DNA from 4 places in the Oceanobacillus caeni genome. Region 2 is predicted to be linked to each of the others. Evidence: predicted binding sites of a transcription regulator. Region 2 holds the regulator's gene; each other region holds the start of a gene.
What was found. Region 2 encodes Rex, which represses fermentation and respiration genes when NADH is low (regulators of the CRP and FNR family bind a similar motif). Its sites were predicted from a motif close to TTGTGAAATATTTCACAA; they were not measured.
Positions count from the first base shown of each region.

Region 1: qoxA (cytochrome aa3 quinol oxidase subunit II) is a predicted target of Rex. The motif match lies at 4,035-4,052, and genes of this name have one in related genera.
Region 3: nadC (carboxylating nicotinate-nucleotide diphosphorylase) is a predicted target of Rex. The motif match lies at 2,401-2,418, and genes of this name have one in related genera.
Region 4: cydD (thiol reductant ABC exporter subunit CydD) is a predicted target of Rex. The motif match lies at 4,579-4,596, and genes of this name have one in related genera.

Region 1 is NZ_JBHTKV010000004.1:41,002-49,055, forward strand. It holds gene ACFQ18_RS04620 (hypothetical protein) at 1-60, shown strand, start outside; gene qoxD (cytochrome aa3 quinol oxidase subunit IV) at 138-422, opposite strand; gene qoxC (cytochrome aa3 quinol oxidase subunit III) at 424-1,020, opposite strand; gene qoxB (cytochrome aa3 quinol oxidase subunit I) at 1,017-2,966, opposite strand; gene qoxA (cytochrome aa3 quinol oxidase subunit II) at 2,992-3,933, opposite strand; gene dpsA (dipicolinate synthase subunit DpsA) at 4,328-5,200, opposite strand; gene ACFQ18_RS04650 (M20/M25/M40 family metallo-hydrolase) at 5,565-7,208, shown strand; gene ectA (diaminobutyrate acetyltransferase) at 7,471-7,977, shown strand.
Region 2 is NZ_JBHTKV010000031.1:9,099-17,152, forward strand. It holds gene tsaB (tRNA (adenosine(37)-N6)-threonylcarbamoyltransferase complex dimerization subunit type 1 TsaB) at 1-548, shown strand, start outside; gene rimI (ribosomal protein S18-alanine N-acetyltransferase) at 551-1,000, shown strand; gene tsaD (tRNA (adenosine(37)-N6)-threonylcarbamoyltransferase complex transferase subunit TsaD) at 997-2,007, shown strand; gene ACFQ18_RS15760 (FtsW/RodA/SpoVE family cell cycle protein) at 2,302-3,474, shown strand; gene ACFQ18_RS15765 (ABC transporter ATP-binding protein) at 3,607-5,532, opposite strand; gene ACFQ18_RS15770 (redox-sensing transcriptional repressor Rex) at 5,688-6,323, shown strand; gene ACFQ18_RS15775 (CPBP family intramembrane glutamic endopeptidase) at 6,355-7,056, opposite strand; gene groES (co-chaperone GroES) at 7,381-7,665, shown strand; gene groL (chaperonin GroEL) at 7,713-8,054, shown strand, end outside.
Region 3 is NZ_JBHTKV010000037.1:10,696-18,749, forward strand. It holds gene ACFQ18_RS16625 (peptide chain release factor 3) at 1-541, opposite strand, end outside; gene ACFQ18_RS16630 (O-acetyl-ADP-ribose deacetylase) at 855-1,424, shown strand; gene ACFQ18_RS16635 (transcription repressor NadR) at 1,450-1,989, opposite strand; gene nadC (carboxylating nicotinate-nucleotide diphosphorylase) at 2,478-3,329, shown strand; gene ACFQ18_RS16645 (TAXI family TRAP transporter solute-binding subunit) at 3,322-4,338, shown strand; gene ACFQ18_RS16650 (TRAP transporter permease) at 4,438-6,408, shown strand; gene ACFQ18_RS16655 (vWA domain-containing protein) at 6,466-8,054, opposite strand, start outside.
Region 4 is NZ_JBHTKV010000009.1:53,883-61,936, forward strand. It holds gene ACFQ18_RS08545 (MBL fold metallo-hydrolase) at 105-962, opposite strand; gene cydC (thiol reductant ABC exporter subunit CydC) at 1,110-2,828, opposite strand; gene cydD (thiol reductant ABC exporter subunit CydD) at 2,830-4,557, opposite strand; gene ACFQ18_RS08560 (GNAT family N-acetyltransferase) at 4,815-5,261, opposite strand; gene ACFQ18_RS08565 (hypothetical protein) at 5,309-5,503, opposite strand; gene ACFQ18_RS08570 (hypothetical protein) at 5,564-5,710, opposite strand; gene ACFQ18_RS08575 (DUF2268 domain-containing protein) at 5,857-6,633, shown strand; gene ACFQ18_RS08580 (hypothetical protein) at 6,838-7,101, opposite strand; gene ACFQ18_RS08585 (YjcZ family sporulation protein) at 7,301-7,411, shown strand; gene ACFQ18_RS08590 (DUF6155 family protein) at 7,637-8,054, opposite strand, start outside.

The DNA of each region.
Region 1 (8,054 bases), on a different contig from region 2:
ATGAGCATATTTCTAGTTGCAACAGAGGAAATGCTAAAAAGAAAGCGGAGCGGAATATAAAAAGGACCATCCAAAGTTTTGGATGGTCCTTTGTTCATAGGGAAGTGATTTTGCCCTCTCTGCCTTATTTCTAAGTCTTACATATAGCCCCAAATCATTGTGAGTAGGGAACCGAAAACCGTAACTAAAGCAATAGCAATACCATAATAAGTAGCTGTATAAATGGAAGATTTATCCTCACTCTCCCCAGCATGCATGAACAGTACTAATTGTACTCCAGCTTGAATGAATGCTGTTACAAGTAAAATGGTCATCGCAACATTAAATGACATATCTAAAAAATAAACACTTAGTGCGATTACTGTGAGTAACAGTGAAAATATGAAACCATTAACTTGCTTCAATGGAAATAATTCTTTCATCTTACATCATTCCTTTCAAGTAGATGAAGCTGAAAATAAAGATCCAAACAACATCTAGGAAGTGCCAATACAATGAGAAAATAAATGATTTATTTGCTGTTTGTGGATTTAATCCACGTTTTTTAATTTGCATTAAAATCATAGTTCCCCAGAATAAACCAAATGTTACGTGGGCACCGTGTGTTCCTAAAGTAGTTAGTAATATCGCTGAGAACCCACTTGTTTGTAAAGTTAAACCAACGTGATAGTAATGAGTAAATTCATAGATTTCTGTTGCTAGGAATATTAAACCAAGTACAAGTGTTATTCCTAAAAAGACTAACATTGCTTTTTTTCGATCTATACGCATTGCATGGATCGCTAAACCAATTGTGAAACTACTAGTTAAAAGAACGATGGTTTCAAATAATACAGGTGTGATTTCAAATATTTCTCCACCAGATGGTCCATTACCATAACGAGATTGGTAAACAAAGTAAGTTGTAAAAAGGGTAGCGAATAACATGATTTCTGCACCTAAGAATATCCAGAAACCAAGAATATTTAAGCGATTTTGTTCAGTGCTATATTCTAGAGGTTGTGAATGATCTAATTTCATTTGTCAGCACCTCCAAACTTTTCTTCTGTTTCTTTAATTTCTTTAACGGATATATGGAATCCGTGATCCTTTTCAAACGTACGATATGCCATACAAGCAAATATACCTATTGCTGAAAGGATAACCCCTGCCCAAATAGCGAAAATAAATGAGAAACCAAATATAAAGAATAATGCTCCCATTATAAATGGTACACCGCTCTTGTTTGGCATATGAATTTCTTCCAAAGGTTTATTAAATAACTTATGACCATGTTTTTTATAATCCCAGAAAGCTTCAGAAGATTTTACTTCTGGTGTAATTGCAAAGTTGTATTCTGGTACTGGATTATGTGTAGCCCATTCTAGTGAGCGTGCGTTCCATGGATCTTCACCAATATTTCTTGGCGCGTAACGGAAGCTATAGTATACGTTATAAACAATTAGAATGAAGGCAACGGCCATTAATCCTGCACCAATAAATGAAACCATATTTAATGGTCCGAATCCAGTAGCTTCTGAATAAGTAAACATGCGTCGAGCTTGACCATCTAATCCAGTAATATACATAGGGAAGAACGCTAAGCAAAATCCAATTGTAATAAACCAGAATGCCCATTTCCCAATTTTTTCATTAAGCATGAAACCGAACATTTTTGGCCACCAATACGTGAAACCGGCTAATACAGCAAATACAACCCCAGGAATAATTGTATTATGGAAGTGTGCTACTAAGAACATCGTATTATGATATTGGTAGTCCGCACTTGCCATACCAAGCATTACCCCGGTAGCTCCACCAATAGTAAATAGTGGAATAAAAGCGATAGAGTATAACATAGGTACAGTAAATCTGATTTTCCCTTTCCACATGGTTAAAAGCCAGTTAAAGATTTTAATCCCGGTTGGAATAGCAATAGCCATTGTTGTAATCGAGAAAATACTATTTGTTAATGCATCATGTCCCATTGTATAGAAATGGTGTACCCATACTAGGAACGACATAAAGGAGATAAGGACCATGGATCCAACCATAGATTTATATCCATACAGATTACGTTCTGAGAAAGTTGATATGATTTCACTGTAAATACCAAATGCTGGCAAGATTAAGATATATACTTCCGGATGTCCCCAAACCCAGAATAGGTTGGCCCACATCATATCCATTCCACCATTTATCGTTGTAAAGAAGTTAGTACCAAATTGTCTATCAAACGTACCCATTAGAAGTGCAATAGTTAGTACTGGGAAAGCAAACACGATAATGGCGTTTGTTATAAGCGTTGCCCATGTAAACATTGGCATCTTCATTAATTTCATACCAGGTGCTCTCATTTTCAGAATCGTAACAATAAAGTTAATACCTGTCATTAATGTTCCGATACCTGCAATTTGTAACGCCCAATTATAATAGTTAACCCCAACAGAAGGGCTAAATTCATTACTTGCTAGTGGATAGTAGTTCGTCCAACCAGCATCAGGTGATCCTCCAATGACAAAAGAAAGATTAAATAGCATTGCACCAAAGAAGAATAACCAAAAACTAATAGCGTTTAGTCTTGGAAATGCTACATCACGTGCACCAATTTGTAATGGAACGACGAAGTTCATCAAACCAATAACAAAAGGCATTGCCATAAAGATAATCATAACTACTCCGTGTGTAGTAAATACCTCATTATAGTGTTGTGAATCTAAGAAGGTATTATCAGGAACAGCTAATTGTAAACGCATCATAACAGCATCAGCACCACCACGGAATAACATTAGTAATGCTGAGATAATATACATGATACCAATTTTTTTATGATCAACGGTCGTTAACCACTCATTCCATAAATATCCCCATTTTTTAAAATAAGTAATCCCAACCACAATAGCTATACTTACGAGACCGATTGCTACCATGGAAGCATAGATCAATGGACTTGGGTGATATAGGGCAAATCTTTCAAAGAACTCCATTTTGTTTTTCTCCTTTCGAGATCATTTATCTAACAGCTTGACCTGCATGTTCATCTTCATGCTCAGATTGATTGTCGTCATGATGATGTCCTGTGTATTCATCATGCTTCGAATCACTGTCACCATGATGATGCCCTGCATGCTCTCCTTCAGGTGCTGGAGAAAATTCCAAATGCGTACCGGTAAAGGCACGTTTACCTAAATGTCCAGGTTCAAGTAACTTATTAAATGTATCTTCCGTAATTGGTTCTTCATTTTGATGAATATCTTCTACCCATTGATCAAAATCCTTTTGTGTTAAAACTGTTACATCGAATTGATGATCAGCAAATCCTTCACCACTGAAGTTTGCATTTCGTCCCCAATATTCACCAGGATTATCAGCAGCTAAATGCAAAGTAGTGACCATGTCAGCCATGGCATACTTTTGCCCCCCAAGTTGCGGAATCCAAAAACTAGTAATTGGTCCAAATGAATAAAGCTTGAATTCAACAGGACGATCTTCTGGAATAAATACATAGTTTAATGTTTCAATATCCTCTTCCGGATAACTAAAATGCCATTTCCAGTTTGAAGAAGAGGCATAAATGACTAATGGTTCTTGATCATTATATTTCTCCGGAGTTGCTTCAACCTCATATGTTGTCTTAACCGTAATGATAGACAAGAAAATAATAATGATAATAGGAAAACCAACAATTATACTTTCGACTATCGGATTACCTTCAATATGAGGTGGTTCGTAATCATCCCTTTGTTTGGATGAACGATACTTGATAAGTACTGTTATTAAAATTGCCATTACAACAATAAGAACAATCGACATAGTTATAATGGATATCCAAATAACATTAGTTTGTGTTTCAGCTTGTGGTCCTTGTGGATTTAAAGCTAATATAGGTTCACAACCAGTTAACACTGTTGCCATAGTGAAAACTAACGTTAAAAAAATCCATTTTAATTTCATATAGATACCCCTTTCTAGAGTTATTCATTTAGTTTTTCTTAGATGATTTATTCCTACTAGCATTACATATAATAGTATTATAGAAAGTTATTTACAATGGTTTGAGATAAACTTCACAAAAAGTTCAATAATCTATGTACTTTTTTTGGCAGATTTCTGGCTTCATGTAACTAAGCAAATGATGAATAGTGGATGAAGCTTAAGCTAGTCTCATAATGAATATAAAATGGACAATGTGAAATAGGGATTATAAATTGGTAAATAAAACCAGTTGTTCATCATTGAGCAAATTTTAAGGTGGGTAATGATGAAAAAAATCAAAATAATCTATTTTGCTAAATCTTAGTAACAAAAAAAGCCTGGAAATTCCAAGCTTTGTAAGACTTTTTCTATGTTAACTTTGTATTAGCTCTAATAGAACCCCGCCAATTATTTCTCCTGCCGTTCTTGGCGCAGTCTTTCCAGGTAACCCCAATGCATGAATGGTTTTAATCCCTTTTTCATTAGCATAATCAAAATCTGTTCCACCGGGTTTGGATGCAAGATCAATGATGAGGGTGGAGGATGTCATTTGATCTATGATTTTTGGACCAATGATGGAATGGGGAACCGTATTAATGCAGATATTCATATTCGATACGATATTTTCTATCCTACTGGTCTCAATGGATTTTAACCCCATTTCCGCTATGCGAGCAAAATGTTCTGACTTTCTGGCAGCAACCGTTACTTTCGCTCCTAATGCTGCAAAAAGGCGAGCTACCGTTATTCCAACTCTCCCAAAACCTATTACGAGAACTTCAGATCCGTGTATCATTACATCCGTTTCTTCTATTGCAATTTTTAATGTAGCTTCAGCGGTAGGGATTGAATTATAGATGGCAATATCGTTACGAGCAAATAAACGAACCATTTTTCGATTACTTGAGTGCGTTATTTTATCTAAAAAGTCGTTGGATATTCCAGTATAAATCGTACAATGGTCAGGTGTTTGTTGTAATTGTTTTTCTGTTAATCTAATCGATGTATTAGAATATGTAGCTTCTATTTCACCATCTTTATCTGTTCCGGATACGGGGAGTAAAATCGCATCCATGATACTAAAATCAATTTCTGATGTTTCTAGATTATGGATAGATGGATCCTCGAAAGATAATTTGTTAAATCCATTTAAAAATATATTCATATTATTGGAAGCTAATATATTTATTACTTCTAGGTAGCGGTTATCGCCACCTAAGATAAGAATGTTTAAGCCAGATTTCAAATGTATCCTCACCCTTCTCTAGTTTAATAGAATTTATATTTATTCCACCAAAACGGGCAATAAGATTACCACCTCAAGCTTCTTGGGGAGACCAACTGCCCGTAAAGGTCCGATAAGTGTGACTAACCATTAGTGGGGGATGAAGGAAAATCCCCACTGATGGAAGTCTTCTTTATATCTTAAAATAATAATCTGTCTCCGTTAAGTATTAACTCAGGTAGAAGATAAAAGAAAATCGACTGAATAAGTATCACTTTTTCCATTTTATCTTTTTCTATCTTGTCTTATGACAAAATTATAATGGAATGAATATAATATTGTAAGAATAGATTGTTTCCTTTTGGATAGGAGGAATGAATGAGAGATGGAGAATATGAAATGGCAGACACCAGAAGAATTACGGAGTTTGTTAGCGGAGCTTGTTAGCTGGAAAAGTATGACATTATCAGAAGGGGAAAGACAGTTTCCTATTAAATTACAGGCAAAGCTACAGGATTTGACTTATTTTCAAAAAAATCCGGAACATCTTAAATTGCATGATGCCGATCTACGAAGAAAGTTTCTAACTGCACTTTATAAACATCCAAAAGCGAAAAAGACGATTTGCTTCATTAGTCATTTTGATACGGTAAATACAGAAGAATATGGAGATGATGAACCGCTTGCAACACAACCGGAGGAATTAACGAAGGTTTGGAAAGAACGAACGGATAATTTACCTAATGAGGTTATTCACGATATTGAATCTGGTGAATATTTATTTGGACGGGGCACCATGGATATGAAGATGGGACTTGTGATGCATATGCGTATAATTGAAAAAGCAAGTGTAGAAAGTTGGCCAATTAATCTATTGTTGCTTACTGTACCTGATGAGGAAGTAAATTCATCTGGGATGCGCCATGCGGTTCCGAAACTAATCGAGATACAAAGGAAACATCATTTAACATACAGTTTGTTTTTAAATAGTGAACCGGTATTTTCCCAGAATCCAAATAACGATCATTACTATTTTTACACAGGTTCCATTGGGAAAATATTAGCGGCTGCATTATTCTATGGGAAAGAGACACATGCAGGCGAATCATTAAAAGGGATGACCTCACCATTTATAAGTTCTTATTTAACGAGAGAAATGGAATGGAATGCTAGTTTTCAAGAAACGGTGTTCAATGAAAAAACTCCTCTGCCAATAACTTTACAACAAACGGATTTAAGGCTTTTATATTCCACTCAAACCCCTTATCGTTCTTCCGCACTATATAATATTTTTGTATTTAGAAAAAATGCATCAGAAGTTTTCGAACAGTTCGAGCAAGTAGCGAAACAAGCGGCAAAAAAATGTAATAACGATTATAACAACATATGTAAAGCTAATGAAACTGAGCCCATTGGCGAAGTAAAAGTTATTAAATATAAAGATTTATTACAATATGCTGAGAAAAAGTTTGGTACTGAATTCATTAAAGATATTAAATCTGATATTTATTATCACGAGGAATGGGATGACCGGGAAAAATCACTCCGTATTACGGATCGTTTGATGATTCATTGTCAAGAGTTGGCACCGGCTATTGTTGTATTACTTGCTCCCCCGTATTATCCAGCAGTTAATTCGTCTAATCATCCATTAGTCAAGAAATGCTCCGAATATATCATACAGAGGGCAAAGGAAAAATATCAACTGACGATTAGTCAAATCCATTACTTTAATGGTATTTGTGATTTAAGTTATGTTAATTATAACGGTTCTAAGGAAGGGTGGAGTGCATTTGAAGAGAATACACCAGTTTGGGGAGATACGTATTCTATCCCCTTTGAAGATATGCAAAAACTGCAAGCTCCTGTATTAAATGTCGGTCCTTTCGGCAAAGATCCACACAAACGTTCGGAACGTTTGCATATACAAAATGCTTTTGTAGAAACTCCGGATTTACTGGAAGACATGATTAAAATGATCATAAATGAAAAAAGTATAGACAAAGATAAAGAAAATATCAAAAACTAGCAATCCCTTGACCCATAAGGGATTGCTAGTTTTTGATTATACAGAATTATTTAAAAAACATATTATTTGATACTATATCTTAGTATTTAATAGGTTTTGGCATGTATTGTTTATGAATGGTAGCGCATGATGTTTAAACACATCTTATCCAATTTTATCTATTTTGACGAAACATTTTTTACCATTTAAGCTAATTAACGTATTGAATAATAAAAACTTTCTCGGAGGTGAAATCATTAATATTTCAGAAGTAGTGGATAGATTGAATATAACGACTACGGAATACCACTTCCGTAAGCCAAATAAAGATGACGGGGCTTCTGTTTGGGAGCTTGTTAAACATACTGGAAATTTAGATCTCAATTCTTCTTATAGCTATTTAATGTGGTGTGAGATTTTTTCCGATACTTCCATTGTAGTGGTAAGAAAAGATGCACAAAAAGTCGTTGGTTTTATTTCTGGATTTATTCATCCAGAAAAGGAAGATACGTTGTTTATTTGGCAGGTTGCAGTTCATGAATCTGAACGGGGAAATGGATTGGCAACCAAGATGTTGTTACAGTTACTTGACCGTGATACAAGTGAAAATGTTCACTATGTTGAAGCGACCGTATCACCGTCAAATACTCCTTCAAAGCGTTTATTCTTAGGCCTTGCAAGAAAGTTTGAGACAAATTGGGTAATTAGTGATTACTTTACTTCGGATGACTTTCCAAGTTTAGAACATGAAGAGGAACTATTGTTTAAAATTGGACCGTTTGAAAAATAAAAATTAAAAATACGTGTTCAAAAAGGAGGATGAAAAGGACCAAGAAGTTCGAGGCGGCGTAGCTCTGAGTAGCGGAA
Region 2 (8,054 bases):
CACTAACACCAGATCAATTAGATAAAATTGTCGTAGCTAAAGGTCCAGGTTCTTATACTGGAGTTCGTATTGGGCTTTCCATAGCTAAATCAATGGCTTGGGCTTTGGGAATTCCTGTAGTAGGTGTCTCAAGTTTGGAAGTACTTGCCTATCAAGGAAGATTTTTTGATGGATATGTATTCCCATTTTTTGATGCTAGGCGGGGGTTGGTTTATACGGGTATTTATCAATCCCAAGGTTCTAGGTTGAGATTAGTATATGAAGAAAAGAATTTATCAATGGAAGATGCTTTATTGAAGTTAAAAGAAGATCATAAAAAGGTATTATGTTTGAGTCCTGATATAATCAAACATAAGGATAGTATTCATCGTGTTTTAGGAGATTTAGCAATCATTCCAGAAGGGCCTTTTCATATAGCGAATCCAGGATTCTTAGGTTTAGCTGGGTTATATAAAGAAGCGGATCAGACCCATACATTAACACCAAACTATTTAAGATTGGCAGAGGCTGAGGCCAAATGGCTACAAGCGCAAAAGGAAAATAAGTAAAAATGGCAGAATTGGTTATTCGAGAAATGATATTTGCTGATGTGGAGCAGGTAATGGAAGTGGAAAAAGCATCCTTTACGACACCATGGACAACAGATATCTTTTATAAGGAATTAATAGATAATGAACATGCGTATTACTATGTTATGGAGATAGATAAGAAAATTGTCGGGTTTGTAGGAATGTGGATTGTGATAGACGATGCACAAATTACAAATCTTGCTATTCTACCGGAGTATAGAGGTAAAAAACTAGGTGAAAAACTATTCAAATTTGTCATGCAATGGCTTCAAAGTGTCCAGGTGAAGAGACTTTCTCTTGAAGTACGTGTGTCCAATATAGCTGCACAAAAGTTATACCGTAAGTTTGGCTTAGTACCCGGTGGGATTCGGAAAAATTATTATACGGATAGCGGAGAAGATGCTATTGTCATGTGGGTGAATATAGTATGAGTAAAGACACAATTATATTAGGAATTGAGACAAGTTGTGATGAAACAGCCGTTGCCATTGTGAAAAATGGGACGGAGATTATTTCTAACGTTGTTTCTTCTCAAATTGAAAGTCATAAGAGATTTGGAGGAGTTGTACCTGAAATTGCCTCCAGGCACCATGTAGAACAAATGACACTAGTGTTAGAACAAGCATTTGATGAAGGACAGATTACTTGGAATGAAATTGATGCAATTGCTGTTACAGAAGGTCCAGGGCTAGTAGGGGCTTTGTTAGTAGGGGTAAATTCAGCTAAGGCTTTGGCTTTTGCAAAACAAAAACCTTTAGTTGGTGTGCATCACATAGCTGGTCATATATACGCAAATCGTTTGGAACAGGAGTTTGATTTCCCTCTATTAGCATTAATTGTTTCTGGTGGACATACAGAGCTTGTCATTATGAAAGAGCATGGACAATATGAAGTTATTGGAGAAACTCGTGACGATGCTGCTGGTGAAGCTTATGATAAAGTAGCGCGTATGCTAGGACTTCCCTATCCAGGTGGTCCACACATTGATCGATTAGCACATGAAGGAAAAGAGACAATTGATTTTCCACGTGCTTGGTTGGAAGATGGAAGTTATGATTTTAGTTTTAGTGGATTGAAATCAGCAGTTATTAACAAAATCCACAATGCCAAACAACGTGGTGAAATGTTAAAAGACGAAGATATCGCTGCTAGTTTTCAGGCAAGTGTAGTAGAAGTACTTACCAAGAAGACGTTAAGAGCAGCAAAGGAATACAAGGTAAAACAGGTAATTGTTGCAGGAGGCGTTGCAGCAAATAAAGGGTTAAGAACAGCTTTGGCGAATGCTTTTTCCGAAACGGATATCCCTTTATATGTTCCTCCATTATCGTTATGTACGGATAATGCAGCAATGATTGCAGCAGCTGGAACGATTAATTACTGGAATGGAAAACGCGCAGGTCTCGATTTAAACGCTAATGCTTCCTTGTTATTAAAATAAAACGAGTTATCAACAATATTGTGGAAAAGTTGTGTAAAACTTAGTATAAAAGCACTTTGTGTGTGAATAACCTTTGTGGGTAACATCGGTTGATTTTGTGGATAATGTGTATAAACATGTTCACAATTAGATATTACAGGGAATTTTGAGATTTCCTCTTGTGGATAAGTGAATTGTCATCCTTTGAAAGGTAGTTATCCACAAACGTAATGGGAGTGAAATCTTTTTACTGTCATTTTCGTCTAGTAACTTGTACTATAATTCGATTTAGATTAGAAATTTGGTGATTGTTAAATGAATAAGAAACAATCTTATTATATGCAGACAGATTTAATTATGTTATTTATCCTATTTGTCTGTGTTAGTTTATTAGCAATTTATAATGCACAACAACTTGAACAGTATGGTGGAGAAAATTTTGTTCTTAAACAAGTTGTTTGGTTTACAATCGGTGCATTAATAGTAGCAGCAGTACAGTATTTTGATTTAGAACAGATTTATAAAGCAAGTCTATATATTTATATTGGTGGAGTTGCTATTCTGGCTTTATTATTAATAAGTCCAGATTCCATAGCTAAGCCTGTAAATGGAGCAAAAGCTTGGTTCACGCTACCAGGGCTATCTTTACAACCCGGAGAATTCGTGAAAATCACGACGATTTTATATCTTGCACGAGTCACTAGTCATCATAAAGAAAAATATGAAGCTAGTAATTTAAAAACGGATTTTATGTTACTGTTAAAGTTAATTGTCGTTACCGCTATTCCTGTTTTTTTGATTATGGAGCAACCAGACTTCGGGACAGCAATGGTGTACTTGTTCATATTAGGTATGATGATTATCCTTTCCGGTATTAGTTGGAAAATTATTTTGAGTTTAATTGGCGCAGGAGCTGCAGCCGGCGGGTCATTGCTCTGGTTTATTATAAAATTCCCGGATATTGCACAAGAAGTGATAGGAATTCAACAATATCAAGTAAACCGTATTCTTACCTGGTTTGATCCTACGCAAACGAGTAGTGATGCAAATTGGCATTTTGATCGTGCTCATATGGCCTTGGGTTCAGGACAGTTAATGGGTAAAGGACTGAATGGTATAGAAGTTTATTATTCCGAAGCGCAGACGGACTTTATTTTTTCTGTGATAGGGGAAAGCTTTGGATTTATTGGTAGTGCACTTGTTATTTTCCTATACTTTATTCTTTTGTATAAGTTGGTTACGTTAGGTTTAAATATAAACAAGCATTCTTCATTTGGTTCTTATTACAGCTTTGGAATCCTTAGTTTAATTCTCATTCATGTCTTTCAAAATATTGGAATGACATTAGGGATTATGCCGATTACCGGTATTCCATTGTTGTTAATAAGTTATGGAGGAAGTTCGGTTTTATCCACAATGATAGGACTGTCTGTGATCTATCGAATATCTGTGGAACAAACGATTCAAAATGATTATTTGTTCAAATAAGCAAAGGCGGAAGCGCCCGTTTCTTAAGACAAGATCTAAATAAGCTAAATTTATATATTTTCTTACTTAATAAAAATAGTGTTGGAGCTAAATAAAAAGACGGTGGTATCTTTATTACATACCACCGTCTTTTTATATTTCTTCTTGTAATGTCGTCCATTCTTCCATATATTCTTCAACGTTATTTTTTAATGCTATCATTTTTTCGTTTAATTCAAAGGATTTTTCGTGGTCTTGGAAGATTTCTGGTTCCGCCATTTTTTCCTCTATTTCGGATATTTTTAGTTCTAATGAGTCGATGAGTTCCTCTAATTCTGTAATTCTTCTTTGTTTTTTTCGCAATAAACTTTGCTGCTGCTTATCTAATTTAAAATTCCGCTTTTTATCTTCTGTGTTCTGAATCGGTTGTTTTTCCTGTTCTAATCGCTTGTGTTCAGCTTCTTCAGCTTTCTTTTCTAAATAGTAGTCGTAATCACCAAGATAGACAGAAATCCCGTCACGGTTCATTTCAGCAACTTGATCCGTTATTTTATTAATAAAATAGCGGTCATGCGAAACAAAAATAATGGTTCCCGGAAAATCAGTTAACGCAGCTTCTAGAACTTCTTTGCTGTCGATATCTAAGTGGTTAGTTGGTTCATCAAGAATAAGGAGATTAGCTTTTTGCATCATAAGCTTAGCAAGGGCGAGGCGTGCTTTTTCTCCTCCACTTAATGCTTGTACTGGTTTTAACACATCGTCCCCACTAAATAAGAAGTTTCCTAGAACCGTTCGGATGTCTTTTTCATTAATCGTTGGGTATTCATCCCACAGCTCATTTAAAACGGTTTTGGTTGAGGACAATTCCGCTTGTTCCTGATCATAGTACCCAATTTGTACGCCTGTTCCGATTTGGATATCACCAGAGGATTTTTTTAATTTGCCTAAAATGATTTTGAGCAAAGTTGTTTTACCAACCCCATTTGGACCAACAACTGCAATTCTCTCCCCGTGATTGACATCCAAATTAATATTGGAAAATAAATTCTCATTTTCTCCGTCATAACGAAAAGCGAGATTTTTAATTTTAAGTACATCATTCCCACTTCTTTTTGTGATTTGGAAGGAAAAAGAAGCTGATGATTCATCACCAAGAGGTCTGTCTATTCGTTCCATCTTTTCAAGTTGTTTTCTTCTACTTTGGGCCCGTTTCGTTGTGGATGCTCGTACAATATTTCGCTGGATAAAATCCTCCATTTTTTTGATTTCAGTTTGTTGCTTTTCAAATGCTTTTAAAGCTTGCTCATATTCCTGGCTTTTTTGATCCAGATATTTACTATAGGAACCATAATATTTCTTCGTTTTATGTCGAGAAATTTCATAAACAATGGAGACGGTTTTATCCAAGAAATAGCGGTCATGGGATACAATGACTACGGCTCCGGGATAACTATTTAAATAAACTTCTAGCCATGAAAGAGTGTCAATATCTAAATGGTTGGTTGGCTCATCTAGTATAAGTAATTGTGGTTTTAAGAGTAGTAATTTACCTAATGCTAGCCTTGTCTTTTGACCACCACTTAGATCGGTGATTAGTGTATCATAGTCATAATCTTGGAAGTTTAATCCGTTTAATACGGCTTTAATGTCAGATTCATATGTGTATCCACCGTTTGTTTGAAAATCAACTTGTAACCGATCATATTCTTTCAATAAATTGTTATAAGCTTCACTAGTAAAATCTGTTACTTGTTCCATCTTCTTTTCTACTAATCTTAACTGTTTTTCCTGTTCTAATAATGGGTTAAAAACTTCAAGCATTTCATCCCATATGGTTTTTCCAGATTCTAAAGCCATATGCTGGGAAAGATAGCCAATCGTTACATCTTTAGGTTTAATTAACTCACCTTCATCATAGGAAAGTTCGCCAGCCATTATTTTCAATAGCGTCGACTTTCCAGCACCATTTCTTCCGACAATGGCGATACGTTCCTTATCTTTAATTTCTATTTTAATATTGGACAGAATTTCTTCTGCACCAAAGGATTTCGATAGTCCATTCAGTTGCATCAGTATCATTGTGATTTCACCTCAATATCTTTCATTCTACCTTACCTACAAATATAGAAGCAACATAATTAATTTGTGAAAAACATCACGACTTTTTGTTGTAATTCTGCTAAAATGAAAGAGACTATAGAATAGATGATTATGAATTGAAGAGAGGAAAAGCAATGGATCAAAACAAAATACCACAAGCTACTGCAAAACGCCTGCCATTGTATTATCGTTTTCTAAATAATTTGAATCAGCAGGGAAAAAGACGCGTCTCCTCAAAAGAACTGAGTGAAGCGGTAAAGGTTGATTCTGCAACAATCCGTAGAGACTTTTCTTACTTTGGAGCTCTAGGTAAAAAAGGTTATGGATATAACGTAGAATACTTGTTGGGCTTTTTTCGAAGTACATTAGATCAACATGAAGTAACAGAAGTAGCATTGATAGGTGCGGGTAACTTAGGTACAGCGTTTTTAAAATATAGTTTCTTGAAAAATAATAATATACGTATTACAAAGGCATTTGATGCAGATTCATCGAAGGTTGGAAAAGATATTGACGGTGTACCTATCTTTCATGTAAGCGATTTAGAGGAAGAGTTAGAAAATATTCGTGTTGTAATTTTGACAGTACCCGCTTCAGAAGCCGAGGAAATTGCGGAGAAATTAGTTAATCTAGGTGTGAATGGAATTTTAAATTTCACTCCTGCAAGAATCACGGTTCCAAGTCATGTTCGTGTTCATCATATTGATTTAGCGGTTGAATTACAATCACTTGTATATTTCTTAAAACATTATCCATTAGAGAAAGAGTAGAAGGAGTAGCGGATTCGCTACTCCTTCTTTATTATCCTAGAAAAATCATTTGCAATTGGTCAAGCTGCCGTTGAATTTCCTCGGGTGTTAAGGAATATTGGGCAATGACGGTCGTTGTATTTAAAGCAGCATGAACAATGATTGGTGTTAAAATTCGCTTTGTTTTTACATATAAATAGGCAAACACAAACCCCATGGATGAATAGATAAGTATATGTTGAAACTCTCCATGAATTACTCCGAAAATAAAAGCAGAAAGAAGCGCTGAGATAAAAAAGTTCAGCCTTTTGTATAAACTTCCAAAAATAATTTTTCTAAAAATAACTTCTTCTAGAATTGGAGCAATAATGGCAGGTATAATCATAAACAAGGGAATGGTTCTAGAAATATCCATAATATTCTGTGTATTGCTAGACCCTGTTGAAATACCTAAAACTTTCATTTCAATTAACGATGCAAGCACTTGTACAAAATATGCCAAGAAATAACCGATGACCGACCACAAAATGATATTACTAGTTGTGGAAGCTTCCCGGTGAAGTGGCATTTTCATATCTGTTTTAAGAAGCAAGAGTGTAATAAGTAATGCTAAACAGAAACTGATAATACTCCAATAAATCACTATTTCCGTATAGGAATTCGGAAAGTAATTTAGGGCAATTAGTGCAGCGGGGAAGCTTGATAATTGTGTAATAATATACGTCAAAATGATATACCAATATCTTTTAGGCAATATAAAACGACTCCTTTTAATTAAGTATAGCGATGGTGTTAGTATAAGTATATGAACGACCTTTAATAGGTATAATGAGAAAGTTCATTTTTATAGAGAAAAATTTACATGTTTCTTCACATAGTTGTTATTTTAACATAGGTATTTTGTTTACTATAGTAAGAGGTGCTTCTGTTTATAAAAATATATAATTTTTTAATGAACAATGCTTGCATTTTTTTTAGGAATTCATTATTATATTAATTGTGATTAGCACTCGTTAATGGTGAGTGCTAATAAATAAATGTAAAATAAAAAATGGAATAGTCAAGGAGGCTAATGTACATGATTAAACCACTAGGAGATCGTGTTATTATCGAGCTTGTTGAACAAGAAGAAAAGACTGCAAGCGGTATCGTACTTCCAGACTCAGCGAAAGAAAAACCGCAAGAAGGTAAAGTTGTGGCGGTTGGTACTGGTCGTGTTTTAGATAATGGTGAAAGAGTACCCCTTGAAGTAGCTGAAGGTAACCAAATTATCTTCTCTAAATTTGCTGGTACAGAAGTTAAATACGAAGGTACTGAATACTTAATTTTACGTGAAAGTGATATCTTAGCTATCGTCGAATAAGTTGAGATCTTATAAAAATACTTAAATCAATTTAAGGAGGATGTTTCATGGCTAAAGAAATTAAGTTTAATGAAGACGGACGTCGCGCAATGCTACGTGGTGTAGACACATTAGCTAATGCTGTAAAAGTAACTTTAGGGCCAAAAGGTCGTAACGTTGTTCTTGATAAAAAATTCGGTTCACCTCTAATTACAAATGATGGTGTTACGATTGCTAAAGAAATCGAACTAGAAGATGCATTCGAAAACATGGGTGCTCAGCTAGTATCTGAAGTAGCATCTAAAACAAATGATGTTGCTGGTGACGGTACAACAACTGCTACTGTTCTAGCACAAGCAATGATTCGTGAAGGTCTTAAAAACGTAACTTCTGGTGCAAACCCAGTAGGA
Region 3 (8,054 bases), on a different contig from region 2:
GATCGAAAATTCCAAGAAATCCTTTTCCCATTCCGGCTGGCCAATTCATTGGATATGTTTCGATATCTAATACTTCTTCAATTTCTTCTAGTAATTCGAAAGTTTCTTTTCCTTCTCGGTCTAGTTTATTAATAAAGGTAAAAATTGGAATACCACGCATTCTACATACTTTAAATAACTTAAGGGTTTGTGCTTCAATCCCTTTCGTTGAGTCAATAATCATGACTACACTATCCACGGCTGTTAATGTTCGGTACGTATCTTCACTAAAATCCTCATGCCCTGGGGTATCAAGAATATTAACTTGAAGATCATGGTAATGAAAGTTCATTACACTTGATGTTACAGAGATACCACGTTGTTTTTCAATTTCCATCCAATCTGATGTAGCGAATTTTCCTGTTTTTTTACCTTTAACTGTACCAGCAGTTCGGATTAAATTTCCAACTTGTAGTAAACGTTCAGTTAGAGTTGTTTTTCCAGCATCCGGGTGAGAGATAATAGCAAAAGTCTTTCGTTTATTTACCTCGTTTTTAATCATATAAAAATCCCTTTCATCTTAAGAGGTTGTGGACCACACATGTTAAGTTTTTTATAATAGTTTACCGGGATTCAAATCACATGTTAGAAACGCTCCTTCTATCATAAAATGATCACCTTAATTAATATACTACATAAAAACACAATTTGTAACGCAAGAATATACGATAAACTTTCACATGTTAAATGCTGGTAGGGACTGGGAAAGTTTTGACAATTGTTAAATTCATATGTTCATACAAATGATTTATTGTTATAATTATTATTTGTAAAGTCTTTGTAAATTATTTAGGTTTTGAGGAGGGCTAGCAAGCATGAAAATAGAGGTTAATGGAAACTCTCTAGAACTGATGATAGGTGATATTACAAAACAATCAACAGAAGCTATTGTAAACGCCGCTAATGGGACGTTAATGGGAGGCGGTGGTGTTGATGGTGCTATTCATCAGGCTGCTGGTAGCGAATTGGTAGAAGAATGTAAAAAGATTCGAGAAGAAGATTTAGATGGAAATTACCTTCGTACAGGGAAAGCTGTAATAACACAAGGATATGATCTCCCTGCGAAATTTGTTATCCATACAGTAGGACCTGTATGGGATGGGAATAACCAAGTAGCTAGCGAACGATTGGAAGAATCTTACGTAAATACGCTTAACTTAGCAAAGGAAAATGGAATTACTAGTATTGCTTTTCCATCTATATCGACTGGGGTATACCGTTATCCTGTACAATTAGCTTCAGTAGTAGCCTTACATACAATTGTAGAGTTCCTTCAAACTAATAGATTTGGTGAAGTAACAATGACGCTATTCTCTGAACAAGAGTATCAAGTTTACGAGGAAGCGTTAAAAAGTGTATTAGAAAAATTTGAATATGCGGTATAAAAATCCCTTCAATGGAGGGATTTTTTTACTTTTTAATCAAAATTCCCGCTCTTTCTAAATCTATGCAGACACTTTCTAGTTTTTTTATTGAATCTGCTTCAATAGTATGAAGATGAACCCCGTCTGTTAAATTAGATAAATAGGAAGCTTTCGTATTTTTAATTTTCTGTAGAAATTGGTTAGCCTCAAAACGATTACTAATTCGTAGAGAGGCTGTTAAATCACCGTAGACAGGATGCTCAATAATGACATCCTTTAAAGTGACCCCATGATCAACGATAAGGAAGAGCTCTTCAGGAGTTTGTTCGGGAGAGTGCCTACATACAATAACCATTTTCTCTTTATTTTCGGATTCTTTTTCATTTAAATAGATGTAACCTTGGCTTGTTGCAACGATAGGTTCCCCTTTAGCTTTTAATAAAGAAACATCCTGTACGATAACTTGTCTACTGACATTTGCCTTCCTAGCAAATTCTGTTCCCGTAATAGGTTTATTTGCCCCTTTTAAAGAGTGAATGATAAGTTCTTGCCTTTCTGACGATGATAATTTCTTTGAGCCTTTCATCACTACTTCCTCCTTTAAAATTGCTTTGTACACCCGTATACTTCATTGACGATTTCCGTAAGTATATCTATTAATCCCGCATTAACTGGCTGAAGGTCCCGCTTCAAGAATTCCAAAGATAACAGGAATTGTAAGTGGGGACCAACAGCCAGTAAAAGCCCGATTCGTTTAACTAACAATCAGTGGCGGATGAAAAGACCCCCCACTGATTGAAGTTTCACTTTATTTTCTCAATATATGAAAAAAATATTGTAAATCCTATGTAAGTATATTAAACTAAATGTAAATATAGGTGTCAAGACAGGTGTTAATTCTAAGTGATTAATTTCACTTGTTAACCAACAAAAAAGTCAATTTAGTATAGAAAGTGGTCTATGATAATGAATAGATGATGAAATAGTATAGACTTCAATGTGAATTTATTAACAACAGAGAATGATGTTTCTTGCATTTTCTGCACACAAATTTTAATGAAGGAGTTAGAAATAATGAATCAACTAAAATTAAGAACATCACTTCAATCCTTTTTACTGGAAGATATTGGGGATATGGATATTACAAGTCAATCCATTTTTCCAGTAGAGGAAAATGGGAGAGGTGTATTTATTGCAAAAGAAAATGGGGTTTTATCAGGTATAGAAATTATTAAAGAAGCTTATCATCTTCTTGATTCAAAGATTGAGGTAAATCTTTATTTTTCAGACGGTGAACGGGTAGAAAAAGGTCAAAAGATTGCGGAAGTTTATGGTTCCATTGCTCATTTACTCACAGGCGAGCGTGTTATTTTAAATTTAATCCAAAGAATGAGTGGTATTGCCACTATGACAAATACATGCATACGTACTTTAAACGATCCATCGATTCAAATTTGTGATACGAGAAAGACCGTTCCCGGTTTACGTATGTTTGATAAATATGCTGTCATTTGTGGTGGTGGAAAAAACCATCGTCAAGGGTTGTATGATGGGGTAATGATTAAAGATAATCATATCTCTTATTGTGGTTCGATCACAAAAGCAGTAGAAGCAGTTAGAGAAAAAATAGGACATATGGTGAAAATTGAAGTAGAAACAGAATCGAAAGAGGAGATACTGGAAGCGGTAGAAGCGGGTGTAGATGTAATCATGTTTGATAACCGCTCCCCAGAAGAAGTAAAGGAATTTTCAAAGTTAGTGCCTCATCATATTGTTACTGAAGCATCTGGTGGTATTAGTTTGGAAAATTTAGCCAGCTATAGTGGTTGTGGAGTAGACTATATTTCACTAGGATATGTAACGCACTCTGTCAAAGCACTAGACATTAGTTTACAGGTCAAAGAGGGGAATAAGAAGGATGCCTAGAAAGGTCGGGAAAATGTTAACCATATTTCTCGTCTCTTTCATCATTTTATCAGCATGTGGAACTAATCAAGATAAGTCTGCAAAGGAATTAAATACAAGTGAAGACTATTTTCATATGACAATGATGGGTGGAAGAACTGGTGGAGCATGGTCTATATTTTCCGAAGGGGTAGCAGAAGCAGTGAGAAGGGAAAATGAAAGTACAATCGTCACAGTAGAACCTGGTGGTATAGTAGAAAATCCAGTGTACGTTGGAACAAATAAAGTACCTTATGGCTTGTCCTATGCGATGACAGCCTACGCTGCGTATCGTGGAAATGCCCCTTATAATCAAGCTTATGGTGATCTTCGGGCGATTAGTGTGATTGTGCCGGCAAACTATTATCAATTTATCGTTAGAGCAGAAGTAGAATATGAATCCTTAGATGAAATGATTGAAAAACAATTCCCAATTCGTTTAGCAGTAGACCAAGTGGGTTCTGCTGGTGAAATCATTACAAGAACCATTTTACAAGAATACGGTGTAACGTATGATGATATTATTTCTTGGGGTGGTTCAGTAGACCACCTTAGTGACTCGAAAACATTTGAGCTAATGGCCGATAAACGTATGGATGCTACTGGTGATGCGGTTTCCGTACCTTCTAGCAGTATCATTGAAGCATCTGCAACGAATGAATTAAAACTAATCAGTATCAATCCAACGGTAATTAAAAGTGTATCAGAAAAATTGGGCATGGAAACTGGGATCATAAAAGCCGGTAGTTATGAATTTCTAGATAACGATATTGAAACATTAAACACTCCAGCAATATTAATGGTTAACAAAAATGTACCAGAAGATGAAGTTTATAAGATTACGGAAGCAATATATGAACATCTAGATTATTTAAGTACGGTACACAAGGAATTCAAAAAGTTAACACCAGATAAAATGTCAAATGTTGGAAGTGTCCCTTTACATCCTGGTGCGGAGAAATTCTTTAACGAGAAAGGATTAATGAATTAATCGCTACATTTTTGGGAAAGCACAAAATCTTTCCAGCCAGTAATTGCAACTAAAGTCTTTGAACGAATGTTAAGTTTTCTAAAAGGGAGTTACAGGATCATGTACATAAAAAAGTTAATAACGGATTGGTTGCAGATAGGATATAGACGCTCTCTATTTGGTGTTCATTTACTTATCGTTGCAATTATCGGTTTTTCCTTATCTGTTTTCCAAATTTGGTCCATGATGTGGGGGAAATTAGATCCAATTAACCAAATGGCCATTCATTTGGTATTTATATTAGGTTTAACCTTTTTAGTTTATGGTTATTCAAAAGGAACAAAATCATTAACTAATCATGTACCTAAATGGATCGATTATCTTTTTGTGTTACTCGCATTCGGTGCAGGAATCTATTTTACAGTTCATGCCGAACGGATAGCAAGTAGAATTCCAATAATGGAACCATTGACTGCTTTAGACATCTTTTTTAGCCTTATTTTAGTTATCTTAACGATAGAGGCTACACGAAGAACAATTGGAATTCCAATTGTTCTTATCATATTTTTGTTTTTTGCGTATGCCTTATTGGGTCATTATTTGCCAGGGGTTCTCTGGCATCGACAGTTTACAGTAATTGAATTTTTAGATGAACTGGCTTTCAGTTTTAATGGGCTATGGGGCTCTCCTATTTCTGTTGCAGCATCCGTTGTATTTATGTATATGTTATTCGGAGCATTTTTAAATAAAGCTGGTGCAGGAGAATTCTTCTTTAAGTTATCGATTGCTTTAGCGGGAAGAACAAAAGGAGGAGCTGCAAAAGTTGCAATTTTGGCAAGTGCATTTTTTGGTTCTATTTCTGGAAGTCCTACTGCTAATGTTGTGACAACTGGGACATTTACGATACCTGTTAGTAAAAAGGCGGGATACAAGCCAACCTTTGCTGCAGCTGTCGAGGCAGCAGCATCAACAGGTGGTAGTATTATGCCGCCAATAATGGGGTCGTCCGCCTTTTTAATGGCTGCAGTTACTCAAGTGTCATATGGTACGATTGTTATTGCTGCGCTGATTCCAGCTGTGCTTTATTACGCTTCTTTATTTATGATGGTTCACTTCGAGGCATTGCGGCTAGATTTACCACGTACAGAAGGTGAAAATATCCCAAAAATATCCACCTGCTTAAAAGAGGGATGGTATTATTTTATTCCATTATTCATCTTAATTTTTCTTTTAATTCAGGGTTATAGTGCTTCACGTGCAGGTTTCTTTGGAATTGTCGGTATTGTTATTGTGAGTTGGTTCCGAAAAGAAACAAGAATGGGGTTGCAATCTATTTTTGAGTCCATGATAGATGGGGCGAAATCTTCCATTCCGGTAACGACGGCGTGTGGTGCTGCAGGACTAATTATTGCAGGAATTATGTCTACAGGACTAGGTGGGAAACTAACTAGTATTGTTCTTAGTTTAACGGAAGGAATGCTTATCCCGACTCTTTTTCTAGTCATGTTTATTTGTATAATTCTTGGAATGGGAATGCCGGTTGCTGCAGCTTACATTTTAACAGCTATGTTAGCAGCACCTGCATTAATGGAATTAGGAGTATCCACCATGTCTGCACACTTATTCATTGTGTACTTTTCTATTTTTTCTGCAATTACTCCTCCAGTCGCGGTTGCTGCGTTTGCTGCTGCAGGGATTGCCGATGCTAATCCAAATCGAGTTGGATTTCAAGCTGTACGTTTAGCATTAGTAGGATTCATTGTTCCTTATATGTTTGTTTTAGAACCAGCATTATTAATGGAAGGGCAAACAATAGAAGTAATTCTAGCCGTTGTAACGGCAATTATTGGCGTAGTTATCTTTTCTGCAGGGGTAATTGGTTGGATGATAACAAAGACAAATGTTTTAGAACGCTTTGTTTTAATACTTGGTGGGGTTATGACGATGTATCCAGGTCTATTATCAGATGCAATTGGGATAGCAGCTATCATTCTTGTTTTCATTATGCAACAAAAAAGAAGACTAGAATATTCTAAATTGGAAAAGGATAGGAACACTCATAAGAAACAATCGATTCATATAGGAAATTAATAGGGATTGGACACGCACTAATAGTAGAAAATTCGGGAGGTGCTAGCACTTCCCGAATTAGATTGTTTTTAATAGTAATTTTTTCAGTAGTGGGGCAAATTGCTCTGGTAATTCAGAAACACTTGGAATCATAAGTCTTTCTTTTCCATAAATATTTTTCATCGTTAAGTCTTCCGCTTCATCAATTTCCCTATCAGCTAAAAACATTCCAATTACTTCGATACCTTGTTTTCGTGCTTCTGAAACTGCTAAATGGGTATCTACTATTCCATTTTGGTCATAACCAGATGCAGCAGGTTCCCCGTCAGAAAAAACGAGCAGAAACTTATTTTTTTCTTGTCTAGCGATTAAATCTTTCGTTATTACACGAATACTGAATCCATCTCGATTATCTTCTTCTGGTTCAAGCTGCATAATTTTTGCTCCATTATTTTGGTAGAAAGAATCTTGATAGGTATGAATCATATGGAAATAATTCGGTTGATAATTTTCCGTCACTTCCATCGCATCTTCCCAAAAACCGATAATAGAATGCGGAATGTTAAATTGCTTTAATACTTCATGAAATAGAACGATCCCTCGTTTTGTTTCTTCCATTTTCCCCTGCATCGATGCCGAACAGTCAACTAGCAAAGTGAAAACAGCATCAAATTCTTTTGATTCCAAATCTTTTTTATAAAAGACCCGTGGATGATCATCCAGTATCATTGGAAGTAATTTTTTGGACAGCCGGCCGTAGACTAAATCTTTTCTTGGAGCATTCTTTTTATGTTCGATTGTTTTCTTAATCGTATTCGCAAGTTTTCTCCTTAGAGGTTCAATATCTTTCACATATTCTTTATACGTAGCCACCTCTTCGTTGGTCGGATTGGAAGCTTCTTTTACAATTTTAACAGCGTCTTTATTTTCTTCTCCAAATTCGTACTCGCCACTTTTACCTTGTGTGGATTCTTGTTTATCTAATGATTCAATGTCGGAGTAGTCTTTATTTTTCGATTGACCAGAAGATCCTTGGATCGTCCCCATGGCTTGGTCTGCATCTTCCGTTTCTCGTGCACCACCGCCCATGATATTTGTTTTTGTTCCTACTTCTAGTTCAAATTGAAGAAATGTTTGTTTTCTGTCACTATTTTGATTTTCACGATGCCAACTAGAAAAACGTTCATCAATATATTCATTTTTGTCCTCATCCAGTTCTTCTTTGTCATCGTTTTTAAGTTCATCTGTGCGTGTCAATTCATCAAATAGATTATCTTTTTCCATTTCTTCCACATGACCTATTGGGAAAATAAAATACTCATAAATGGTATCTTTATAAATAGAATTTAATTGAAACACGATTTGCTCACAAATCCTAACGATATCATTAGTAGTTTTTGCTTCAAAGATAGAATAGAGGAGCGGTTTTATTCTTTCTAACTGGTCGAGTTGCGTCTCATTTGCCCTTGGGAAACTTGGGTCAGGACTGTCTGCCTGAATTAATAAATAGATAAGACAAAATAATTCGTCCAGTGCTAATCCGCGAGTTACATGGGAATTCAACTCATTTTCAAATTTATGTTTTAAGTATTTTCTCCGTACAGAAAACACCCTTTTCGTACCAGGACGTTCTTTTTTAATGATTTCTTCCAGTCTAATATCTTCAA
Region 4 (8,054 bases), on a different contig from region 2:
TCCTATTTTTTGTCCGTGATAATCCCATGACTAATTGGAACAGCTGTTATTGAATATGCATCATGCAAACAAGCCCTGCTTATTACACAAGGCTTGTGCATACTTTAGTGTAAATTTTTATCGACATACTTCCCATAATCTGGTACTGCAATACTATCAAAGTGTAAAATTAACTCTTCTAAGCTCTCTGATAATTCCTCACCAAACATAGGAAACCCATGTCCAGTAACGGCAACTGATGGATTCAACGCTGCTAATTTTTTAACCGACTCCTTTGCGGCTTTCCAATCTGTTGTAAGATATCGTGGTGGTCCACTTATTTCCTGTTCCTGTGTTAAAACTTTATATAAATATTCTTGCTTAACGGTAACAAATGCATCTCCCGCTATTAATGCTCTGTCTTTTTCTCTAAAAAAGGAAACATGTCCTGGTGCATGCCCCGGTGTATGAATCCATTGAAATTCAGGCATGTGAGGAACCGATCCGTCAGAAGGAAGCATTTCAATATGATTTCCTAAGTCAATTGGTTCATTAGGGAATATAGGTGACATTTTTGAAACCATGCCACCTTCTACCGTTGGGTCTGGTTCTGGATAAGCCTTCTTACCTGTTAGAAAAGGCATCTCTAATTCATGTGCATACACAGGTACTTGCCAATGCTCAACCAATTCTATGATAGCCCCTACATGATCAAAATGACCATGTGTTAAAATAATCGCTTCCGGACGACTGTTTTCACCAAATCGTTCTTCTGTAGTCGAGATAATTTCATCTGCAGAATGTGGCATTCCTGCATCAATTAATACAAATCCTTCAGATCTGGAATTTCCAACTAAACAAATGTTAACAATTTGGACTGTATGACAATATAAGTCCGGTAATACTTCTAGCCCCATTCCACTTTGGATGGACGTTGTAGGTATATATTTATAATCACTACCATAATTCATTTCTTGATCCAATTGTATTCCTCCTTGAAATTTCCGCACTTCAAAAATATTGTTCCCGAAAGCGCCCGTCCCAATTAATCCAGATTTTACATGTAATCCAATCATAAAAAGAGCTTTGCCCACTTGGCAAAAGCTCTTTTTACGGTTGGATTATATATGTTAAAAAACACTCTGCTCAATTTGTTTCATTTCATAAAAATAACCTTTTTTCTCCATTAGTTCATCAAATGTCCCTACTTCAACAATTCTACCGGATTCCATTACAATTATTTGATCCATGCTTTCTAATCCTGTTAAGCGATGGCTGATAAGGACAACGGTATCCTCTTTTGCTTCTTTAAATAAATAGTTATAAATATATTTCTCGGTCAATGCGTCAATGGATGAGGTCGGCTCATCCAACAGCCATATTGGAGCTTTCTTTAGCAATACTCTAGCGATGGCGAGTCGCTGTTTCTCCCCTCCTGAAAGATTCTCTCCCTTTTCTAACACTTGGTCGTTTAAAGTAAAATGATTGAGTTTAACTTTTTCCAATATATTTTCCATCTCTTCATCCGTCAATCCGTTTTTGGCAATCATTAAGTTTTCACGAATCGTTCCGTAAAAGAAATGATTCTTTTGCAGTACAACGTTTGTGTTTTTCCAAATGCTTTCTTGTGACAATGAATTTAGCGATTGATTATTCATATAAATTTCACCTTGGTTAACCGGGTACATTTGTAATAATAATTGCATCAACGTTGATTTACCGGATCCACTTGGACCAACAATAGCTGTTTTGGAACCAGGAGGTAACGTAAAGGATATATCAGATAAGGTATCCCTTGTTTCATCAGGAAATGCAAATGACACCTCATTTACTCTAATATATGGAGATTTCGTTATAGACAATTTTTCTTTATTATCTTTCGACGATTCCTGTTCTTGCTCCGTACGAACAACGTTGTTTAGTCTTGTTGCAGCTTGTCTGCTATCCTCCAAGTAACTCGGAAATACTGACATGGATGTGGTATTTTCAAATGCGGTTAATGATACTATCACAAGCATAGCGAGGAAGATTCCATCTAATTGTTCCGTAGCGACTAAATAAGCTCCAAAAACTAGCACAGTGAACGACACAACTAGGGATAAGAATGTATTAGATGATTCACTTAACAAGTTATGAACACTTTCATGTTCTTGTTCTTTTAAGTAGACATCAGCAGAATGACGTAATCTACTTTCTTTTATTTCTAGTTTTTGGTATATCTTTAAATCACGAAATCCAAATAGAAATTCAGATATTTCAGTAGATAGTTCTCCACGACTTTCCCTAACTCTCCGTTCTACTTTTCTTTGTTTGAATGCAATAATTGCTGGGAATATAAACGTTGTCGAAATAAAACCAACAAGTATAATCAATGTTACCTCTATTGAAAAAAAGGCTGTGAAGAAAATAGTACTTAAAAATACGAACATTAAAACAATTGGAGGATAAAATACACGTAAAAAGAAATTTTGTAGTGTCTCTACATCGCCAACAATCCTTGAAAGAAGATCCCCGCTCCTATATCTTTGAAAAATAGATGGCACTAATGGCTCGAGCCTTTCATAAAAAGAAACGCGTAAATGACTTAACATAGTAAATGTTCCACGATGCGAAAAATAACGCTCCCCATAACGACTTAACGCCGAAATAATTCCCAGCATTTTAACAGACGCAACTAGAATCATCAACGTATAAATAGGAGGTACTAGAGCCGACTTGGAAATTAAATATCCACTTAATGCGAATAAACCAATTGCCGTTGTTCCTGCTATAAATCCACAAAGAATGGAGATTATAATATCTCGTTTCTCCACGAACATTACTTTAGTAATCGTGATTAATTCTTTCATTTTAGAGCCTCCCCTGCTGTACAGAGACCATATTGCGATACGTTTCATTTGATTTTAGTAATTCATTATGTGTACCGGATGCTATTATTTCCCCATTATCCATGAAAAGAATCTTGTCAGCATTTTTAATCGTATGAAGACGATGTGCAACCGTTATAACCGTGGATTTCTTTGATAATTCTTTCATCGAAGACTGCAAGATACGCTCGGTCTGTAAATCTAAACCAGTTGTTGGCTCATCAAATAGAATAATCGAAGGGCTATTTAAAAAAGCTCTAGCGATGGCGATCCGCTGTCTTTCCCCACCCGAAAGACCCCTTCCCGCTTCTCCAATTGGTGTATCATATCCATTACGGAGGGATTCGATTAATTGTGAAATCCCGGCTTTTTGAGCAGCTTCCATTATGTCTTTCCTCGTAACATTCATGTTACCACCAACCGCAATATTCTCAGCAATGGTACCAGAGAAAAGATATGGATCTTGTGAAATATAGCTTATTCCATCAAACCAAGCCTTTTCACTGTATAATTTTCGTGGGTTTTCATTTAAAAGTACCTCCCCTTTAGAAAGGGCAACAAGACCAGCAATAACATGCAATAATGTTGTTTTTCCAGATCCAGTTTTACCAACAATTGCCACTTGTTCAAATGGTCTTATTAATACATTGATGTTTTTTAAGGAAAATGTGTCACCTTCCCCGTAACTGAATTCTACTCTACACAATTCAATAGTAGGTGGTGTGGTACTATTTAAATGTCCTTCTCCCCATTCAACAGGTTTTACGGAAGAAGCTAATTCATACTCTAATTTTTTAAATGCCCCCATGCTCCCTCTACCTGTATGAAAGGCACTACCTAAATCCCTCAATTTCGTATAAAACTCGGGGGCCAATACTAACATAAGAAATCCAGTATAAAATGAAAGGTCTTGAAAAATAATCATGCGAAAAGCAACTTCTAATGCAATCAGTCCAATACTTAGCATAGAAATAAATTCTAGTGCTAAGGAATTTTGGAAAGCAATTTTTAGTACGTCCATCGTTGCCTCTCTAACCCCTAAACTCCCCTTTCGAATCGCTTCTTTTTGTTTAACGGATTGACCAAATAATTTCAGGGTAGTAAGCCCCTGTAACGTATCAAGGAATTTCCCAGAAAAAGCTGACATTTTATCTAATTGTACTTCCGTTTTATCTTTTGTTTTAAGCCCAATTACCATCATGAATATAGGAATAAATGGTGCCGTTATTAAAATGATAGCTCCTGTAGCAACATGCTCTGTGAAAATAACAAGAAGAATCATAAGTGGTATAATACTTGCCTGAAACAACTGTGGAATATAATTACTAAAATAACTATCAACCTCATCTACCACATCCATCATTACACTAACCTTTTGACCTGACTGCCCTTGGATAGAGGTTTGTACTGGATTGGTAGAGAATTTATGTAACAGTGAGTTTCTAAGGTCACGTTTTACCTTGGAAGCCATCTCAATTCCAATTCTTCCACTTACATAATGAAAAAATGTTCTTGCAAAAAGAACTGCTAATAGCCCAAGTAATAGGGGAATAACTTCAGAGAATGAATCATTTTTTAGAAAAATACGATCCACGATTGTGACAAATAAGTAACTCTGCCCAATCATTGACGTACCCGACAATATGGCAAAAAAGCCTAATAGAATTAACTTTTCTTTCTGTTTTTTTGCCATACCTTTAAGCCCAATCATGATTTTGCCTCCCGAACATAGTACTGAACGCTTTCACAAAATTATACATAACTAGTATGATACTTGCAAAATAATAGGGATGCGGTTAATTGGCATTATACTAAGAAAATTAGGCATTCACCATTGGGCTTGGCGAATGCCTAATCGCACGAAGGTTTATACTTCCCATTCATCCAGCATGTATGTTTTATTCCAATCATAAGCTTGGGAAAGATAACTTTAACATTATACGAAAACGAATGAACCACTCAAGTATTTTAAATTTCATTATCTAAATTTATTTCCATCATTGTAGAAATTTCCTGAAAACCAAGCTTTTGATAAAGGTGTTTTATATGATTTCCCGAAAATACATTCAATTGAACTTTCGTATGTCCTTCTTCTTTCAAACGCTTGAGGGCTTCTTTACACAGTATTTCCGCTAATCCTTGTTTACGATAAGGTGGGAGAACATAAAGTTCGGGAATAATCCCGACTGTATCATCTGTATAATAGTCAATGGTACTAGCAACAGCAATCCAACCCTTTATCACATTATTTTCAATATAAACAAGATAATAACCATCAGTTAAAAACGGTAAGACCATTTGACGTGCTTTTCCCTTTGTTGGAATAACATACCCCATGCTTGCTTCTTTCAATACATCTAATGAATGATTCAATATTTTTTGCGTTTCACGATAAGTAGCTTTTCGAATAGTCATCTTTTCATCCCCTCAAAATGATAACTTTTTAATTCACCTAAACGATTCTACTTACAACATCTAAAAATTCTAAAACCAAGCACCTCTTTGTAATCTTCCGTTAGTTGTTCATGTTTTTCCAGTATTTCAAAATATTTACTATCAATATCTTCTGAAAGTGTAAAATCAGCACTAAGTTCTAGATCCACCTTGATAGGTAATTGTAAGGATAAATACCTTTTTCTTGCTTTATCCAACATCATTTTATTGCAGTCTAGAGATGTAACATGACACTGATATTTTTTTGAAATGTATGCACTTGTTTAACCGGTTCCGCAACCAGCATCAAGAATCGATTGCTTTTCATCTATTTCTTCCTTGGATAATATTCTTTTCGTTAATGGAAGCCCACCTGGATGAGCGCCCCCAACACCAAATAATGCTAAACAATCAAGATAATTGTTATTCAAGCGTAGCCCCACTCCTTTGTGTCAAATAATCCTATTTACAATATGTGGTTAAAAAATTTTAGTTCCCTATATAAATGATTTTGTTAAGTAACGTTTAGTTAAAATGCACATATTGTATGTAAGAGATAATCATAAGGAGCATTGCTATGAGTGTGATTAAAACGGATAAATGGTTGCTAGATTTGTATGACAAACCGATTGAATTATGCGAAAAGCTATTGAAACACTTTGACGGGGCTTATGCCGATGAAATCTATAACCACTTAACTTCCCATGGTATGTATAAGTATCCCATAAAGAATGGAGAAGACTTAATAAGAAAATTACAGGATAATAAAATATGGGAAATTGTTCATTTGGAAAAACAACAACTTCAAACATTATGGCAAGGACCTGATATCCCGGTTTTTATCTTTCCATCCGATCCCAATGACCGAAAAATGAAACAGAACCAGAATGGAAAATCTGGTCTTGCGTTCAAAGATAAACTATTTTTATTTATTTCAAAGGATAATACGGAGAAGGAGATAAGAGCTCTATTTACTCATGAGTATAACCATGTTTGTCGTCTTTCTCGTTATTCAAAAAAAGAAGAAGATTACGTCCTGTTGGATACCATTATTTTAGAAGGATTGGCTGAAAACGCAGTCTTTGAAAGGTTTGGTGATAAACTTTTAGCTAATTGGACAACGTATTATTCGGAAGATCAATTAGAGAAACTATGGAAAGAGCTAATTCTCCCAAATAAAAACACTTTAAAAGTGAAACGTAAACATCAGGAAATTTTGTATGGATTACGTCGCTATCCAAAAATGATAGGATATTGTGTCGGATATTACCTCGTTAAAAAATATAAAAAAACAAACGAATTAACATCTAAAGAGTTGTTAGGGATTAAATCCAATGTAATTGCACAGGTATAACAGACGAAAAAAATTCGTGTGTTATACCTGTGAGAAAAGTAAAGAAGACTAACCATCAATGGGAGATTCTTCCATCCCCACTGATGGTTAGTCGCACTTATCGGACCTTTATGGGCAGTTGACCTCCCAACCACCTTCTTTGTTTCCCAGAAGCTTGTGGTTGGAGTCTTACTCCCCGTTGAGGTGGGGCAAATTTCATATATATTACCAGAAGAAAAATGGAATTAAAGCCAATCCAACAATAGTACCTAATGCAAGCCCATAGCCGAATCCACCAAATCCATATCCATATCCATATCCATAACCAAACCCACCTAAATTTCTCCTACGCCCAAGTGGTTGTATATACACCCTATTGCGACTAACATGCTTAATAATTCCTCTGTGACGTCTTCCATCACGGGTTCTTATTTCAACTGCTCTACCCATATATTTTCTGCAAAGTGCATGATAATGACCAACTGACATTATTTCACCCCCATATTATTAGAGCTATCACATTGTATGTATCGGGGTTAATTGTCGTAAAGGACAAATTCATCAGGGTATTCGTTGAGTTTGAAAAACGTTTAAACATATGGATAAGCCTAAATCACTAAACCATAGGATATCCGTCTAAGCAGTATAGATTTTTCTACATATGTTGGTTTTTATGGAGGTGATGATCTTGAGTGAACCTGTTGCAGAATATGGTTATGGCGCAGGATTTGCGTTAATTGTCGTATTGTTTATCCTACTTATTATAATAGGAGTGTCCTATGTAGGATACGGTTACTAAGAAATATAATGTATGAGTATAAAGATAGATCTCCCACCTACCTTCTTTGTTCCTCAGAAGCTTGAGGTGGGGGTCTTACTGCCCGTTTAGATGAGATAAAGGCGTGGGATACTACTAAGTAGTTCACTTTTGATAAAGAGAAAACGGAATGAACAAGTCAAATAGCATACCAAATCTTGTAAATTAGTATACTATTTGACGTCTATGGGTTTATTAACCACAACGCTATTCCTCTAAAAAGCTAATTGAATAATATAAATCCTCTAAACCATCATGATAACCCCAGCCAATTCCATCTGACTCAACTACTACTTCATACAACCGGTCCTTAAGTTCATGAAATAGCTTTTCATCTTTTTCACATTCCGCGATAACTTTATCGTACATCGAAAGCATACTATCATAAAATCTCTCGTCTATATCCCCATATGTATTTGTGAATTCTGTTCCCACCTCAACATAAAACAACATTAAGTCAACTGTTTTAAGATGATCTTTTGTTAACTTTTTGAAGTTAGTAATTGCACTTTTTGCTTTAGACAAACGCATCTTCCCGAATCCCTTTTCTGGGAAAAATTCATTTTCTATTTCTGCCTTAGCATTCTCATATAAATCTTGAATGGTTTCCTCGCCTAAAAGCTTC